Regions from separate parts of the Desulfofundulus sp. JL263-se genome, predicted to be linked through region 3. Evidence: riboswitches for the same ligand, from Rfam matches in the RefSeq annotation. Region 3 holds a riboswitch; each other region holds the start of a gene.
What was found. Region 3 has a riboswitch for cyclic di-GMP ahead of ACX4JR_RS06450 (methyl-accepting chemotaxis protein). Riboswitches for the same ligand answer to the same signal wherever they lie in the genome.

Region 1: another riboswitch for cyclic di-GMP. It lies ahead of ACX4JR_RS13435 (hypothetical protein); the one in region 3 lies ahead of ACX4JR_RS06450 (methyl-accepting chemotaxis protein).
Region 2: another riboswitch for cyclic di-GMP. It lies ahead of ACX4JR_RS01165 (methyl-accepting chemotaxis protein); the one in region 3 lies ahead of ACX4JR_RS06450 (methyl-accepting chemotaxis protein).

What each region holds. Positions count from the first base shown of each region.
Region 1 covers NZ_CM149993.1:2,601,121-2,605,528, forward strand. The annotation lists partial or broken gene radC (RadC family protein) at 46-418, shown strand; gene ACX4JR_RS13425 (hypothetical protein) at 872-1,009, opposite strand; gene ACX4JR_RS13430 (hypothetical protein) at 1,025-2,662, opposite strand; gene ACX4JR_RS13435 (hypothetical protein) at 2,679-3,311, opposite strand; cyclic di-GMP riboswitch class I at 3,608-3,693, opposite strand; gene ACX4JR_RS13440 (hypothetical protein) at 4,259-4,408, shown strand, end outside.
Region 2 covers NZ_CM149993.1:218,620-223,027, forward strand. The annotation lists gene ACX4JR_RS01155 (Hsp20/alpha crystallin family protein) at 1-212, opposite strand, end outside; gene ACX4JR_RS01160 (hypothetical protein) at 234-443, opposite strand; cyclic di-GMP riboswitch class I at 624-708, shown strand; gene ACX4JR_RS01165 (methyl-accepting chemotaxis protein) at 865-2,781, shown strand; gene ACX4JR_RS01170 (chemotaxis protein CheW) at 2,786-3,205, shown strand; gene ACX4JR_RS01175 (glycosyltransferase family 4 protein) at 3,416-4,408, shown strand, end outside.
Region 3 covers NZ_CM149993.1:1,265,758-1,270,165, reverse strand. The annotation lists gene ACX4JR_RS06450 (methyl-accepting chemotaxis protein) at 1-1,819, opposite strand, end outside; cyclic di-GMP riboswitch class I at 1,978-2,062, opposite strand; gene ACX4JR_RS06445 (methyl-accepting chemotaxis protein) at 2,154-4,064, opposite strand; gene ACX4JR_RS06440 (chemotaxis protein CheW) at 4,127-4,408, opposite strand, start outside.

The DNA.
Region 1 (4,408 bases), 1.3 Mb from region 3:
GCCCTTTAACTTTACGCCTTTACTATAAATACAGAAGTAAAGTATGTACGGTCCCCACAAGATATACTTACAACTTATTACTGAATGAGATGAGGTTTCTGGATAGGGAGCATTTCCGGGTTATATTGTTAAATACCAAAAACCGGATATTTAAAATTGAAACGATATCGATAGGCACGCTAAATTCATCAGCCGTCCATCCCAGAGAGCTTTTTAAGTCTGCGATTAAAAACAGCGCTGCCGCAGTAATTCTAGTGCATAATCATCCCAGCGGGGACCCTACTCCAAGTAGTCAGGATATTATTGATGTAACCCGGCGGTCAGCTGAGGCCGGTGAAATCCTAGGTATTGAATGCTGGATCGTGTTATAATCGGCGATGGCGTCTTCACTAGCCTTAAGGAAAAAGGATTGCTATAAAAGCTAATATCACATGTTATAAAAAAGGCTTCCATTTATCTGTTAACCGTCTTCTGTTTTCAAGCACCGTATAAACTTCTATTACCAACTATAGGTTAAACTGAATACCGGCATACCTCTTAAGTTCGGCTACGGTTTCATCATGGGACATGGCCTTGCGGCAAGGGCGGTCACTAGTTATGTTGTCGTAGGAGTCGGCATGGTTAAATAGACACTCCAAAGAAATTTCTTTCTTCTTTTAGCCCTAAGGATAACCTTCACTGTTCTACCATTTGTGGTACTTTAGGAGATCCCATCTGCGATAAGCACCAGATTTAGTGTGAAATTGTATTTACACTCGCATACCTCCGGCAAAAGGATAACCCACCTTTTTTATAAGCCCTTCTTCCTGTATGTAATATTAGTAGAAAATGCTTAAATGTTAGAGTACCAGCCGTGGGTAAAACCCCTCTCTTACAAAGCACTCCACAAAGCTTTTACCATAAAATACACCAGGATAAGCACCAAAATCGGCCAGGCGTATGACAGTAGGAGAATGCCCAGCACCACAATCAGACCCACTGCTAGTATTTTCGCCAGTAACTCCAGCATAGGAGATCAACTCCGTTACTTTATAAGATAATAAATCACCGTGGCAAGACCTGCTGCACCCGTAACCCAGATAAGTTTTTGGATTACAGAAGCTATTACCTCTTTTCTTACCTGTCGGTAAAAGTCTCCCGGCAGCTGTTTTAGTTCTCGATTACGGACCACAGCCTTAAAAGCCTCAGCCCTGGAGCGGTTAATCAGAGTATGTATAGATTTGATTTCAGGCCAGAAACGCCCATTCTCTTTAAGGTAGGTAGCAAGGACCCAGATAAGGGTTAAAAAACCGTCCGAAAGCTGCTCACCTGGAAATTCCTCCCTGCCCTCCTTTAGCTCGTTGTACTTGGTAGCAGTGAAGTTCAGCAGGGACTTATACAGCGAATCAGCCTCTACTGTCTTTACGGACGGGGTACCTGCGTAAGCTATAATTCTCGCTGCAATATCTTCCAGAGTTAGAGAACATATGCTCTTAAGGTCACTGCACTCAAGAGCATGGCTCAAGTCAGAGAAAATATAGAGGTATTTATCTACCGCTTTTTTACGCTTGCCGCTGTTCCAATCCTTTTCGGCTGACTTAACCAGTACAGCAGCATAATAAATTGCTGTAAAGTATCCTATACTCCTGCCGTTTATTTTTACCCGAGCAACTGGATGAAAATTAGTTACATATTCATACAATTCAGATATAGCAGTTGACGCCTTTTCTAACTCATTATTACTAAGCATTTTCGAAATGTTATTTGATATATAGTCAAACCATTTTTGGACTTGATTCTGTGCTTTCGGCACAAGATTTATATAAAACCGCTTACTTTCCAGGTCTACACCTTTGAACTCCAACCCAAGGGCCGGGAGGTCTTCTGTGAGCTTCTCCGCTAGCCCGCCGAAAAAGGTCAATAAAGTAAGCTTGTAGGCTTCTTCATAGAAGTTAAGAAATTGTTTTAGCTGTTTTATGAATTCTTTCTCTCTATTATCTATATTATTTACTGCATTAACCAGTTTTCTATCATGACCAAATGCTTCGTTAATAATCCCCCTGGCTATTCGCCCTCCAACAAAGGGAATGGGAATAGCAATGGCCCCAAGGATAGAACCTGCCACGGTTGCTACTTTTTTTACATCCTTTTGTGCAGATATTTCCCGGGTAGTCTCAACAAATTGATGCATACTTATTGTTAATTCCCTCAGCTTACTTGCAAGCTCTTTGGAATGTATAGCCATCGAAGACCGCAGGAGTCCCGCCAGTTTATCCGAAAAGCAGTACCGCTGAGCTAATCTTTTGTCCGGGAGGTTTTTAGCTAGACTATCAAGGAGTACCTTATATTCATTTAGTAGGTGTGTAAAGTCAAATAACTGCTCTATTTCCTCGGCAAGCTCTTTTGGGTTTGCCACACGGAAATATGTCTCCATGAGCTCTTTAAAGGAAAGAGTGCAATCTTCACGTTTAGCCTCTCGCTCTAACTTAACAAGCTTTGAAAGCCTTGATTCTATCGGTGCTATCGCTTTTTTTACATCTGCACTGGCCTTTGCAGGGATATATTTTGCAAGGTAATTAAAAATATTGGAAGGCAGTTTTTGTTTCAAGTGATTTTCCAGGTCGCGGTACTGCGATTTTGGCTGGCGAAAGTAAGTTTCAAGTTGTGCATAGCTTACTTTCATATTAACCCCCCAACATTTAGAACAAGTCGAAAATATCGAGGCCGCTGCTGACACCATCTATGGCATCAAGACCTTCAAGAATGTCGTGCACCTCAGAGAAATCTAAACTTGTACTCATATTTTCTACGTGGCCCAGAGGGCTAAAATCCCTTATGAAATCCACTTCTGGGTATTCGATATCGGCATGGTTTGAACTTTCGGACACGACGGTTTCGCCCCCCATCCCATTGGATGCCGAAGAAAAGACGAGGTGACCGTCTTGGAACACTGAATGCCCGCCCATGGCATTTGGCATGGATGTAAGCTCTATCCCACCATCTGCACTTTCAAAAGTTTCTCCTCCAAAAACATTAGGACGTGAACTGCCAATTTTATGTCCCAAAACGCTGCTTCCCTCATAAAAATCAAATCCACCGAAATGATTACGCTGAAGAGAACCGGCAATTATACTTCCTTGGCTACCAAGCGCGTCGATTATGTCATAACTGCCATCAAGGTTTTCCTGCACGATGAATGACTTGTCACCAAAGATATCGCCAACCCAGTAGTCGCCAAGTGTATCTCCGACCATTGGTAAGGACATTAACCCAGAAGTCATATTTAAGCCTGTCATTTTACCGAATATAAAACTATACAGGGCTGCAGACATTTTTTTCTCACCTTCCTAATTTATTTATGAGTTGCTCTTTTGAGGCATATGTAACCTATTACTCTATTTGATGGGAGCCGCAAAGCAAAGCGATGGCTTCTGCGCTGGCCCCTATAAACATGGGTGCAGGGCTCCATATCAAGGGTAGCTGCTCGATCTTTTTTAGAAAGAACAAACTTTCTGTCATTTATAGGAAAGGAGCCTGTTGGGTTAGGTATTTTATTTTAGTAATCACTAAAAGCAGAAAAAACGACCATGCTGCTTATGGCCGCTTTTGATTAAAAATCAAGCATTCTTTAAGCAGCTTGGCAGCCATAGCTTTCAAAGCCTTAGGCCCATAGCTTTGCGTCCCGGTCTTTCGACCGGTTTGCCCGGTTTTTAAAAATAAAGCTAACAAGAATATACAATAAGATGGCGAAAGTAAACTTGATATATTTAGCAGTGTAAAGGTACTAGGTGTCATAATGCCAAATATTGTTGAAATGTGTTGGCATATACTGCTTAATAAGGTAAGTTATTCTAATAATTCAATATTTCTATACATTATATAAATTTCCTGCAAAGAATTAGAACTTTTTTGCCATTTTATAAAGCTTTAAATCCTATAATTACAGAGTATTTTTCATTTCGCGGAATAAGCGAAACCAAATCTGCTGGAAATATAGATACACAAGCTTGAGAGGGATAATGGTATGGATACAGTTACCCCGGAGCGGTTAACGGAATTTGAACAATACTTAATTAGCACCGACAAAAAGACCAGCAGGTGAGTCTATTTTCTCTCTGGTATGAAAATCAATGGGAGAAGTCTTCTCCCCTTCCTGCCTTACACCCGTTGAGTTTAGCAAGTATAAACGCTTGCTTAATGAGTAATAAGAAACCAGCCACTTATAATAAAGCAATGGTAGCCCTTAGTATTTTGTAAATGGGCTATTAAAAGGAGGATATTGCCAGCATGGCCTAGAAGGAGAGCGAAATGGTTATCAAAGAAGGAACAGCTGCAGCTATTGCGGGCTATCTCAAAGAAGTATGATATTTTCAGGGATGCTGCGGTAATCATGCTTATACTCCAAGGAAGGCTGCGGGTGTCCGAAGGT
Region 2 (4,408 bases), 1.0 Mb from region 3:
GTAAGTTTTATGTCATCTTTATTTAATCCCGGTATTTCTATTAAGACAATAATTTCTGTTTGGTTTTTAAAAACATCGGCTCGCGGGAAATTTGATTCTGTCGCGAGCATTTTCCAAAAACCGGACAAAAATTCATTGTTAAATATCTCCGACCAGAAATCTTTACCGTACATTTTTTGGGCAAATTCCTGCCAGCGCAGTAATTTATCCATATCCAATTAACTCACTCTCCATCAGCGGGAGGGGCTCGCAAACATTGACCGGGCCTTTTGGAAACTGTCATACATGGCGTCAATGCCTTCCCGCATGGCGGCCAGAGTGCGATAGGTTTGCTCTGAAAAATCTTTTAAAAATCGCAGCTTTGCACCGGCCTGGCTGTCAGTACTGAGTGTGAGCAGAATGAGAATTAAAAATAATGTGAAGGGGTTGATATTATTGGGCAATTACCCACCCTCCTTCCACCGCAATGAATTTTCTACTTATTGTATGCGGCGGCAGGAAAAAGGTGAAAGGCGTTCTACTTAGTTGATTTATGATTATATTTATCGAAGTTTTGTACAAAGAACTTTATAATTTTTATAATATTATGGTATTATTACTAATATAGTTTTTTTTACTAAAACTTAAAAACCGGGCAAACCGGCCGAAAGGCCGGGGCGCAAAGTCATGGGCCTAAGGCTTTCACGCTATGGCTGCCAGGCTGCTTAAATATTGTGTTTAAGCATAAGGGCCATAGTGTATCTATGGCCCTTATGCTTATGTATCGGGGAAGGAGGGGGTATTTTAAAGGACTGGTCGCGTAGAATTTCATGCAGGGGGAGAGGAGTTTAATTTTCACACTGTTCAAAAAAAGGGGTAGATATCATGTTTAACAGCATTAAGACAAAATTGTCACTGATTTTAATATTGGTTACCGCACTGATTTTAATATCCTTATCCTGGCTGAACTATAACCGGGCGGCCTCCATTTTAAAGGCTGAAATTACTGAAGCCGCCTCCAACGGGGTCCGGCATAATGCCGAAGTGGTCACTAACTGGTTGAAAGGTATTGAAAACGAAGTGGTCACCCTGGCCAATACACCGGCCATAAAGAGCATGGACTGGGAAAGACAATACCCGGTTTTAGAAAAAATTGCCCGGCGCCACTCTGATTATGAAATGTTTGTGGTGTCGGACAGCACCGGCAGTGCCCATACCACTACCGGTGGGGATACAATCTATGACATATCTGACCGGGAATATTTTCAGGAAGTGATGCAAACCGGCAAGATCGTTGTTTCCGACCCTATTATAAGCAAGTCCTCGAAACAAATGGTAGTGGCCATAGCCGCTCCCATTTATCAAGATAACGATAGTTTGTCACCGGTGGGTTTGTTGGCAGTCACGGTTACCCTGGAGTATTTACAGGATCTGGTCAGGGGAATGAACATAGGGGGCCACGGTTATGGTACTATAATTAACAGTGATATGACCATAATTGCCCACCCGGATAAACAGTGGGTGAATAATAAAAAGATATGGGAACAGAGTGATTCCCTGTACGAGCTGGGAAAGAAGGCGGCGGCAGGTGAAGAGGGGTACGGCCGGTATATTTTCCAGGGGGTAAGTAAAGAAGCGGCCTATGCTCCCATAAAAATCGCCAACTGGTCCATATTCCAAACGGCCAATACCGCCGACGTTATGGCGCCCCTGGCCCAAATTAAAAGGATATCAGTACTGTTTACCCTGGGTGCCGTCATAATAATGTTGCTCATTTCTGTTATCATTGCCACTTACATTGCCAGGCCCATAGTTTCTCTCAGCAAAATAGCCGGGGCTGTGGCCCAGGGTGATTTAACTCAGAAGGTCGATACGGGACGCGGCAGGAAGGATGAAATCGGGAACCTGGCCGCAGCATTCCAGGAAATGGTAGAAAACCTGAAATCCATGATTACCAGCGTCAAGAAGAGCTCTGAGAAGCTGGCCTCCCACGGCCAGGAACTGGCTTCCACCAGTGAAGAGGTGAGCGCCACCGTGGAAGAGGTGGCCAGTACCACCAGCGAGGTTGCGGCCACCTCCGGTCAGGGAGCGGAAAATGCGGAAACCGCGGCAGGGGAGTCCGAGCAGGTTCGCCAGGTGGCGGAAGAGGGCAACCGGGCCGTGCAGGAAACGGTGGAAAAAATCAATTCTATCGCCCGCTCGGCACAGACCGTTGCCGCTGCCGTCAAAAACCTGGGAGAACAGTCCACCCAGATCGGGCAGATCATCAGTACCATCACTGACATAGCGGACCAGACGAACCTCCTGGCTTTAAATGCCGCCATCGAGGCGGCCCGGGCCGGGGAACACGGCCGGGGATTCGCCGTTGTGGCCGAGGAAGTTCGCAAGCTGGCGGAGCAATCGGCCGGGGCGGCGAATGAGATTACAGGTTTGATAGAAAAGATACAGGTAGGTGTGGGAGAGGCCGTTACGGCCATTGACCACAGCGTGGCGGAAGTGAACGAAGGGGTGCAGGTGGCCAATAACGCCGGAGCCGCCCTGGAGGAAATTATTAAGGCGGTGGAGAAGAATACGACGATGATAAGAGACGTGGCCGCCGGCGCCAAACAGGTCAGCGAGGGTGTGCAGCAGCTGTCCGCCTCCAGCGAACAGATTACCTCTGCCGTCCAGCAGGTATCCGGCGCGGCTCAGGAATTGGCCAACATTGCCGAAGAGCTGCAAAATACGGTGGAGAAGTTCAAGGTGGACGAGACCGGGCCGGCAGATTCCGAACCTTCAGGGGATGATAAAGAGGAGGCTTAAAAAAATGGCGGAACAAGAGCAGATTGTGGTGTTCGGATTGAATAAACAGAAATATGCCCTGCCGATTCAGCATGTATCGGAAATTATTCGCATGATGGATATCACACCGGTTCCCAATACTGACTATTACTGCAAGGGCATTATCAATCTCAGGGGGTCGATTGTTCCGGTAGTAAGTTTAAATTTGCGCCTGGGGATGGAAGAGGGCGAAATTAATAATGATTCCCGGATTGTGGTGGTGGAAAAAAACGATATTAAATTAGGGCTTATAGTTGACAGCGTCTATTCAGTGGCCCGGTATTCGGAAGATAAAGTGGAAGCACCGGAATCTTTGAATTCTGAAGGTCAGTTTATTAAGGGGGTTGTTCACCACGGAGAAGATATTATACTGCTGTTAGATTTGGATAAAATAATTATAAATTGATGATAACCGGGCAGAGCCCGGTAAATTTTTTCTCCCGCGCGGGTCTGTATTGTTGACATTTTTTCCAATTTATTGTACTATAAATTGGAAAAAATTATATAATTAATCAAAGCTTTAATTAAAAACATTTATTTTATTTCTTGATCATATTATTATGCTGGGCAATAGTTTTTCCACTGTTTGCGCAATTGCAATTGCAGGGAAAGATTATTGGTCAGCATTTTTTATTACCGGGGTGATCAAGTGAGAATAGCCATGTTACACTGGGCCTTCCCGCCGGTTATCGGCGGGGTGGAGTCCCACCTGGCCATACTGGGCCCCGGCCTGGCGCGCCGGGGATGGGAAGTGTATATGCTGGTGGGGAGTGCGGAAGGGGTTCCCGAAAGAGAAGAATACCGGGGAGTATATATAGAAAGAAGTCCCTTGATGGACTTGAACCGGCTGCCCGAAGATATTTCCGCCCTGGAAGGAGATATCCGGCGCCTGCTGGTGAGGTTTGTAAAGGACGTAAAGCCCCATATCATTCACGCGCACAACTTCCATTATTTCAGCCCGGTACACGCCGGGATTCTCGGCGAAATAAAAAAAGAGACGGGCATTCCCCTGGTGCTCACGGCGCACAATGCCTGGAACGACGTCCTGTGGAATGAGTGCTGCCGCCTGGCCGGACAGTGGGACGGCGTCATTGCCGTGAGCGGCTATATAGCCTCGGAATTAATTCGCCACGGGTATCCCCGGGACCGTATCCGGGTGGTGCATCACGGTATCGGGCCCGAGTGGCTGGATACCGGGGCTGCGGAGAAAGAATATCCCGGGCTGGCAGGGCGCCGGGTTATTTTTCACCCGGCCAGGATGTGCTACGACAAGGGTTCCCATGTGGCCGTTAAAGCTCTGGAATTGATTGCCAGGGAATATCCCGATGTGGTACTGGTAATGGCCGGGACGAAAAACATGGTGGACCGGGAGCACCGGCGGGAAGAATACGTGTCGGAGATTATGGAGCAAATTAAGTCTGCGGGCCTGGAGGATTTTGTTTACGTGCGCCACTTTCCCTGGAAAGAAATGCCTTTTATGTACCGCCGGGCGGAGTTTTGCATATATCCTTCCTGTTTTCAGGAACCCTTCGGACTGGCCCTGCTGGAAGCCCAGGCCTGTCACAAACCCCTGGTGGTAAGCCGGGCAGGCGGGATGCCGGAAATAATC
Region 3 (4,408 bases):
CGGCTGCGGAAATCTGTTCCACTGCTTTCTTGGCCTGTTCTATGGCCGCCTGGTTGTCGGCTGCATTTTCAGCAATTTCCTTCGCACCGTTTAATATAACTTTCATTTCCGCCTCAATTTGCTCCAAACCAGATATGGTTTTCCTGGCTTTTTCCACTTCCTGCCGGGCATCGTTGGCCACCTGTTCTACATCACGCAGCACAGTTATTATTTGATCTTGAATTGCTTTTACCATATCCTTGATTTGCTCGGCGTTACGCGCACTGTCCTGGGCCAGGTTGCGAATATCCGAGGCTACCACGGCAAATCCTCTTCCGTACTCACCTGCACGGGCCGCTTCAATGGCGCCGCTTACGGCCAACATATTTGTTTGTATGCCCACACTAACAATAGTATCCACAATTTTATCAATTTGCCTGGCACTAACATCCAATTCTTTTAATTTTTTCAGGTTTTCAAGGTTGGCTTCCAGTGCCGCACTGATACCGGCTATTAAATCATCCGTATTAACCTTATTCTTTGCCAGTAAATCCGACAGGTTGGTGACTTTTTGCAGGGAAACCTCGGCTTTCTCAGCTATTTCGGTTAACTGCTGTTCTACCTTATTAGAAATAGAGGCAGACTCTTCACAGGACTTGGATTGTCTCTCGGCACCCTGAGCGGCCATGTTCAGGGCAGACATAATTTCACTGGCAGAGCGTTCAACCTGCTCAATGGCCGCGGAAAGCTCTTCCGCAGCGGCCGCCAGCCCCTCTGAAGACTTGCTGATATCGGTGGACGATCTTAATTCCTCTGCCATTTCTGCCAGCTCAACCGCGCTGGAACCAATATCCTCCAGGGCCTTAACCTGCTGTTCCACCACGCCGGATATTTCCTGGGAGGCCTGGGATTGTTCCTCGGCCGCTTTAGCAATATTAGCTGCACCTTGCTGAAAAATTTTGACGCTCTGCAGAGATTCATTGGATAAACTGTTTATTTCCTCCGCTGCGCTTACCACATCATTCATGTCTTCGCCAATCTGCACCAGGTCTTGCGAGATTGCCTGGCCTTTTTCCGACTGCTGCCGGACTGCATCGGCAGTGCCGTTAATATCTTTGGCAATAGCATTAACATCCTGCTGAATATTGCTCACCAGCTCGCGAATATCATTGGCGGCCTTTTCCGAGATTTCGGCCAGCGTCCGCACCTCATCGGCCACCACGGCAAACCCCTTTCCGTGTTCACCGGCCCTGGCCGCCTCAATAGCCGCGTTAAGCGCTAAAAGATTTGTCTGGTCGGCTATCTTAACCACTGTACTGATTATGTTGCCTATCTCTTCTGCCTGGTTTTCCAGTTCACCGACCAGCCTGGCCGACTCGGCGTTTGACTGGGCTGCAATATTAACACTATTTACTATTTCTCCTATATCAGCCGAAGTTGCCCTGACAACATTTTGGATGGCCTTTCCACGCTCAAGGGCTGTGCTTGCATTTCTTGCAGCCACCTCGACACCCCTGGTTATCTGGCTAATGGCAGCCAGTGATTCCTGGGCCGCACTGCTTGACTCTTCTGCCCCCGAAGCAATCTGTTCAACAGCAGACCGCAGTTCCTCCACCGCACTTGTGGATTCCTCTACACTGGATGATAACTCTTCAGTGGCAGCAGCAAGTCTTTCAGCAATTTGTTGCTGTTTGGCAAATGTGCGGGCCTGTCTGCGCTGGGCCTCCAGTTTTTTTGCCAGTTCTTTTTTGTTCATCTCTGCTTCCCGAATTTTGCTATCGTACCTCTTGCCGAGGTCGTCCTGCGGCGGAGGTGCCAGTGTCTTACCGCTCCCAGTCATCGTTAATCCCTCCTAAATTAATTTTTATTATAAATTAATTTTTATTAAAAGCATTAGTTTTAACATTAGTTTTAATCTTAGACTGATTAAAAGCACTCTTCTTACAAAAAATTACAAAAAAGGGGCCCCGCTACCCGGACCGCCCCACAAGCAACCTTATAAGCAGCCTGGCAGCCATAGCTCAAAAGCCTTAGGCCCAAAGCTTTGCGTCCCGACCTTTCGACCGGTTTGCCCGTTTTGATTCGACAATTTTCGCTTCCTTTTTTTCTTGATTATACCATATTTATGCATAAAAAACAAAGGAAACGTCACCCGCTGTGAAGCATTATATCTATCATGAGTTCGTGGTTTCGACCTCACCGCTGCCCTCATAACCATTTAATTCTATTACCGGAGCTACTCTAGTTCTAGAGTTGTCCACCTTAAATTTGGCTACAGTATTTTGCAGCTTACCGGCAATGTTGGCCAGCTCCTGGGCCGCACTGGATACCTGCTGGATGGTAGACGTAATCTGTTCATGAGACGCCGAAAGCTGCTGTGTGCCTTCAGCAGCCTGCCTGGAGCCGGCAGCCAGATCCTTGATCACAGCCGTGTTCCTTTCCACCGCCTTAATAATCTGCTCCAGGGCGGCACCGGCGTTATTGGCCACTTGAACTCCTTCGTCTACTTCCGCCACGCTGTTGTCAATGGCCGTTACGGCTTCCTTAACCCCAACCTGTATTTTTTCAATCAAGCCCGTTATTTCGCTTGCTGCTTCGGCAGACTGCTCGGCCAGTTTTCGAACTTCTTCAGCCACCACGGCAAATCCTCTGCCGTGTTCCCCGGCCCGGGCCGCCTCGATGGCAGCGTTTAAAGCCAAAAGATTGGTCTGGTCCGCTATATTGGTAATGGTATTGATAATTTGCCCGATTTGGTTAGACTGCTCCCCGAGATTCTTGATGGCCGCGGCAACGGTCTGGGATGACTGGGAAATGGAATTAATTTTTTCCACGGTTTCCTGCACGGCCCGGTTGCCTTCCTCCGCCACTTGCCGTACCTGCTCGGATTCTTCAGCTGCGGCTTCTGCACTTTCCGCCCCCTGGCTGGAGGTGGCCGCAACTTCGTTGGTGGTGCTGGCCACTTCTTCCACGGCAGCGCTCACTTCTTCGCTGGAGGAGGCCAGTTCCTGGCTGTAAGAAGCCAGTTTATCGGAATTATCTTGAATATCGGCAATCATGGTTTTTAGATTATCCACCATTTTCTGAAATGCTCCTGCCAGAAAACCGATTTCGTCCTTACTCTTGCCGGTCACGTCTACCTTCTTTGTTAAGTCTCCCCGGGCAACGGCTTCAGCTGTTTGACTCAGCTTTATTATGGGTTTGGATATGTAGTTGGCAATGAGCAGGGCGATGCCTAGCATGATAAGCATGGCAATTAGGGTTACCGAAAGGTTAGCATTACGGATAGTTCCCAGGGGTGCCAGTACGTCTGCTATGTCTGCTGTCTGAGCAATAGACCAACCGGTTGTTTCCACCCGGGCAAAGGCCAGCATTTTTTCGCTACCCTGATAGGCATAAGTCCCGTAACCCTTTTTTTCCTCAGTCATGCGACGAACCAATTCCGTTAAGCGGCTGTCACCGGCACTGGCGAGTTTTTTATTACCCACCCATTTGTTATCGGGATGAACAATGGTAGTCATGTCCGAGTTTTGTATGAATCCGTACCCGTACCCGCTTATCTTCATTTCTTTAACCAGTTCTTGCAAGTAGCCCAATGCAACACAAACACCCACTAATCCACTTGGTGTTGTTTCATTCCCCTTATATGTTGGGGCTACCACTACGATAATATCGTTACCCGTGGCTTTACTTACTATAGGATCAGAGACAACAGGTTTGCCTGTTTCCATAAGTTCCTTAAAATAGTCTCTGTCTGCAATATTGAAAGTTGTGTCGTTTGTCCCTGCGCTGTCACCATTCCTGTCGGAGGCATAAAGTAATTCAAATTCATTATGCTTTTTCTGCACACGTTTTAAAAGCGGCAGGTATTGTTCCGGATCACCACTCTTGACAGCTTCAGTTTCAGCCAAATCTTCAACTTCTTTTATGATACCTTCCAGCCACTTGTCCACAATTTGGGCATTATACTCGGCATTATTGGCCGCCGCTTTCGATAATTCTTCTTTAAGAATATTTGACGCTTTCCCGTAATTCAGGTAGGAAACGGCCCCCAATGCCACAACTGTGGTAACGACAATTATAAGCATTAATTTTAACCTTAGACTATTCAAAAAGCACCATCCTTTCAATAGGTTGTAAACTATATAAATTAATCCAGTATCTTATCCGGGGCTAAAAGTAAAATTATATTATCTTGCTGGTGGATAATGCCATCAATAAACTGGTACCCGGTATTCATTGATTCCGGCTCTTCTAATTCATTTTCGGAGTACTGGGTTACCGAAAAAACATTATCAACAATTAAACCAATTTTTACTTTATCCTTTTCTAAGACTATAATTCGAGAATCCTTATCTAACTCGCTCTCCTCCAGACCAAGGCGTAAACTTAAGCTCATAACAGGAATAACCGAACCCCTGAGGTTTATTAT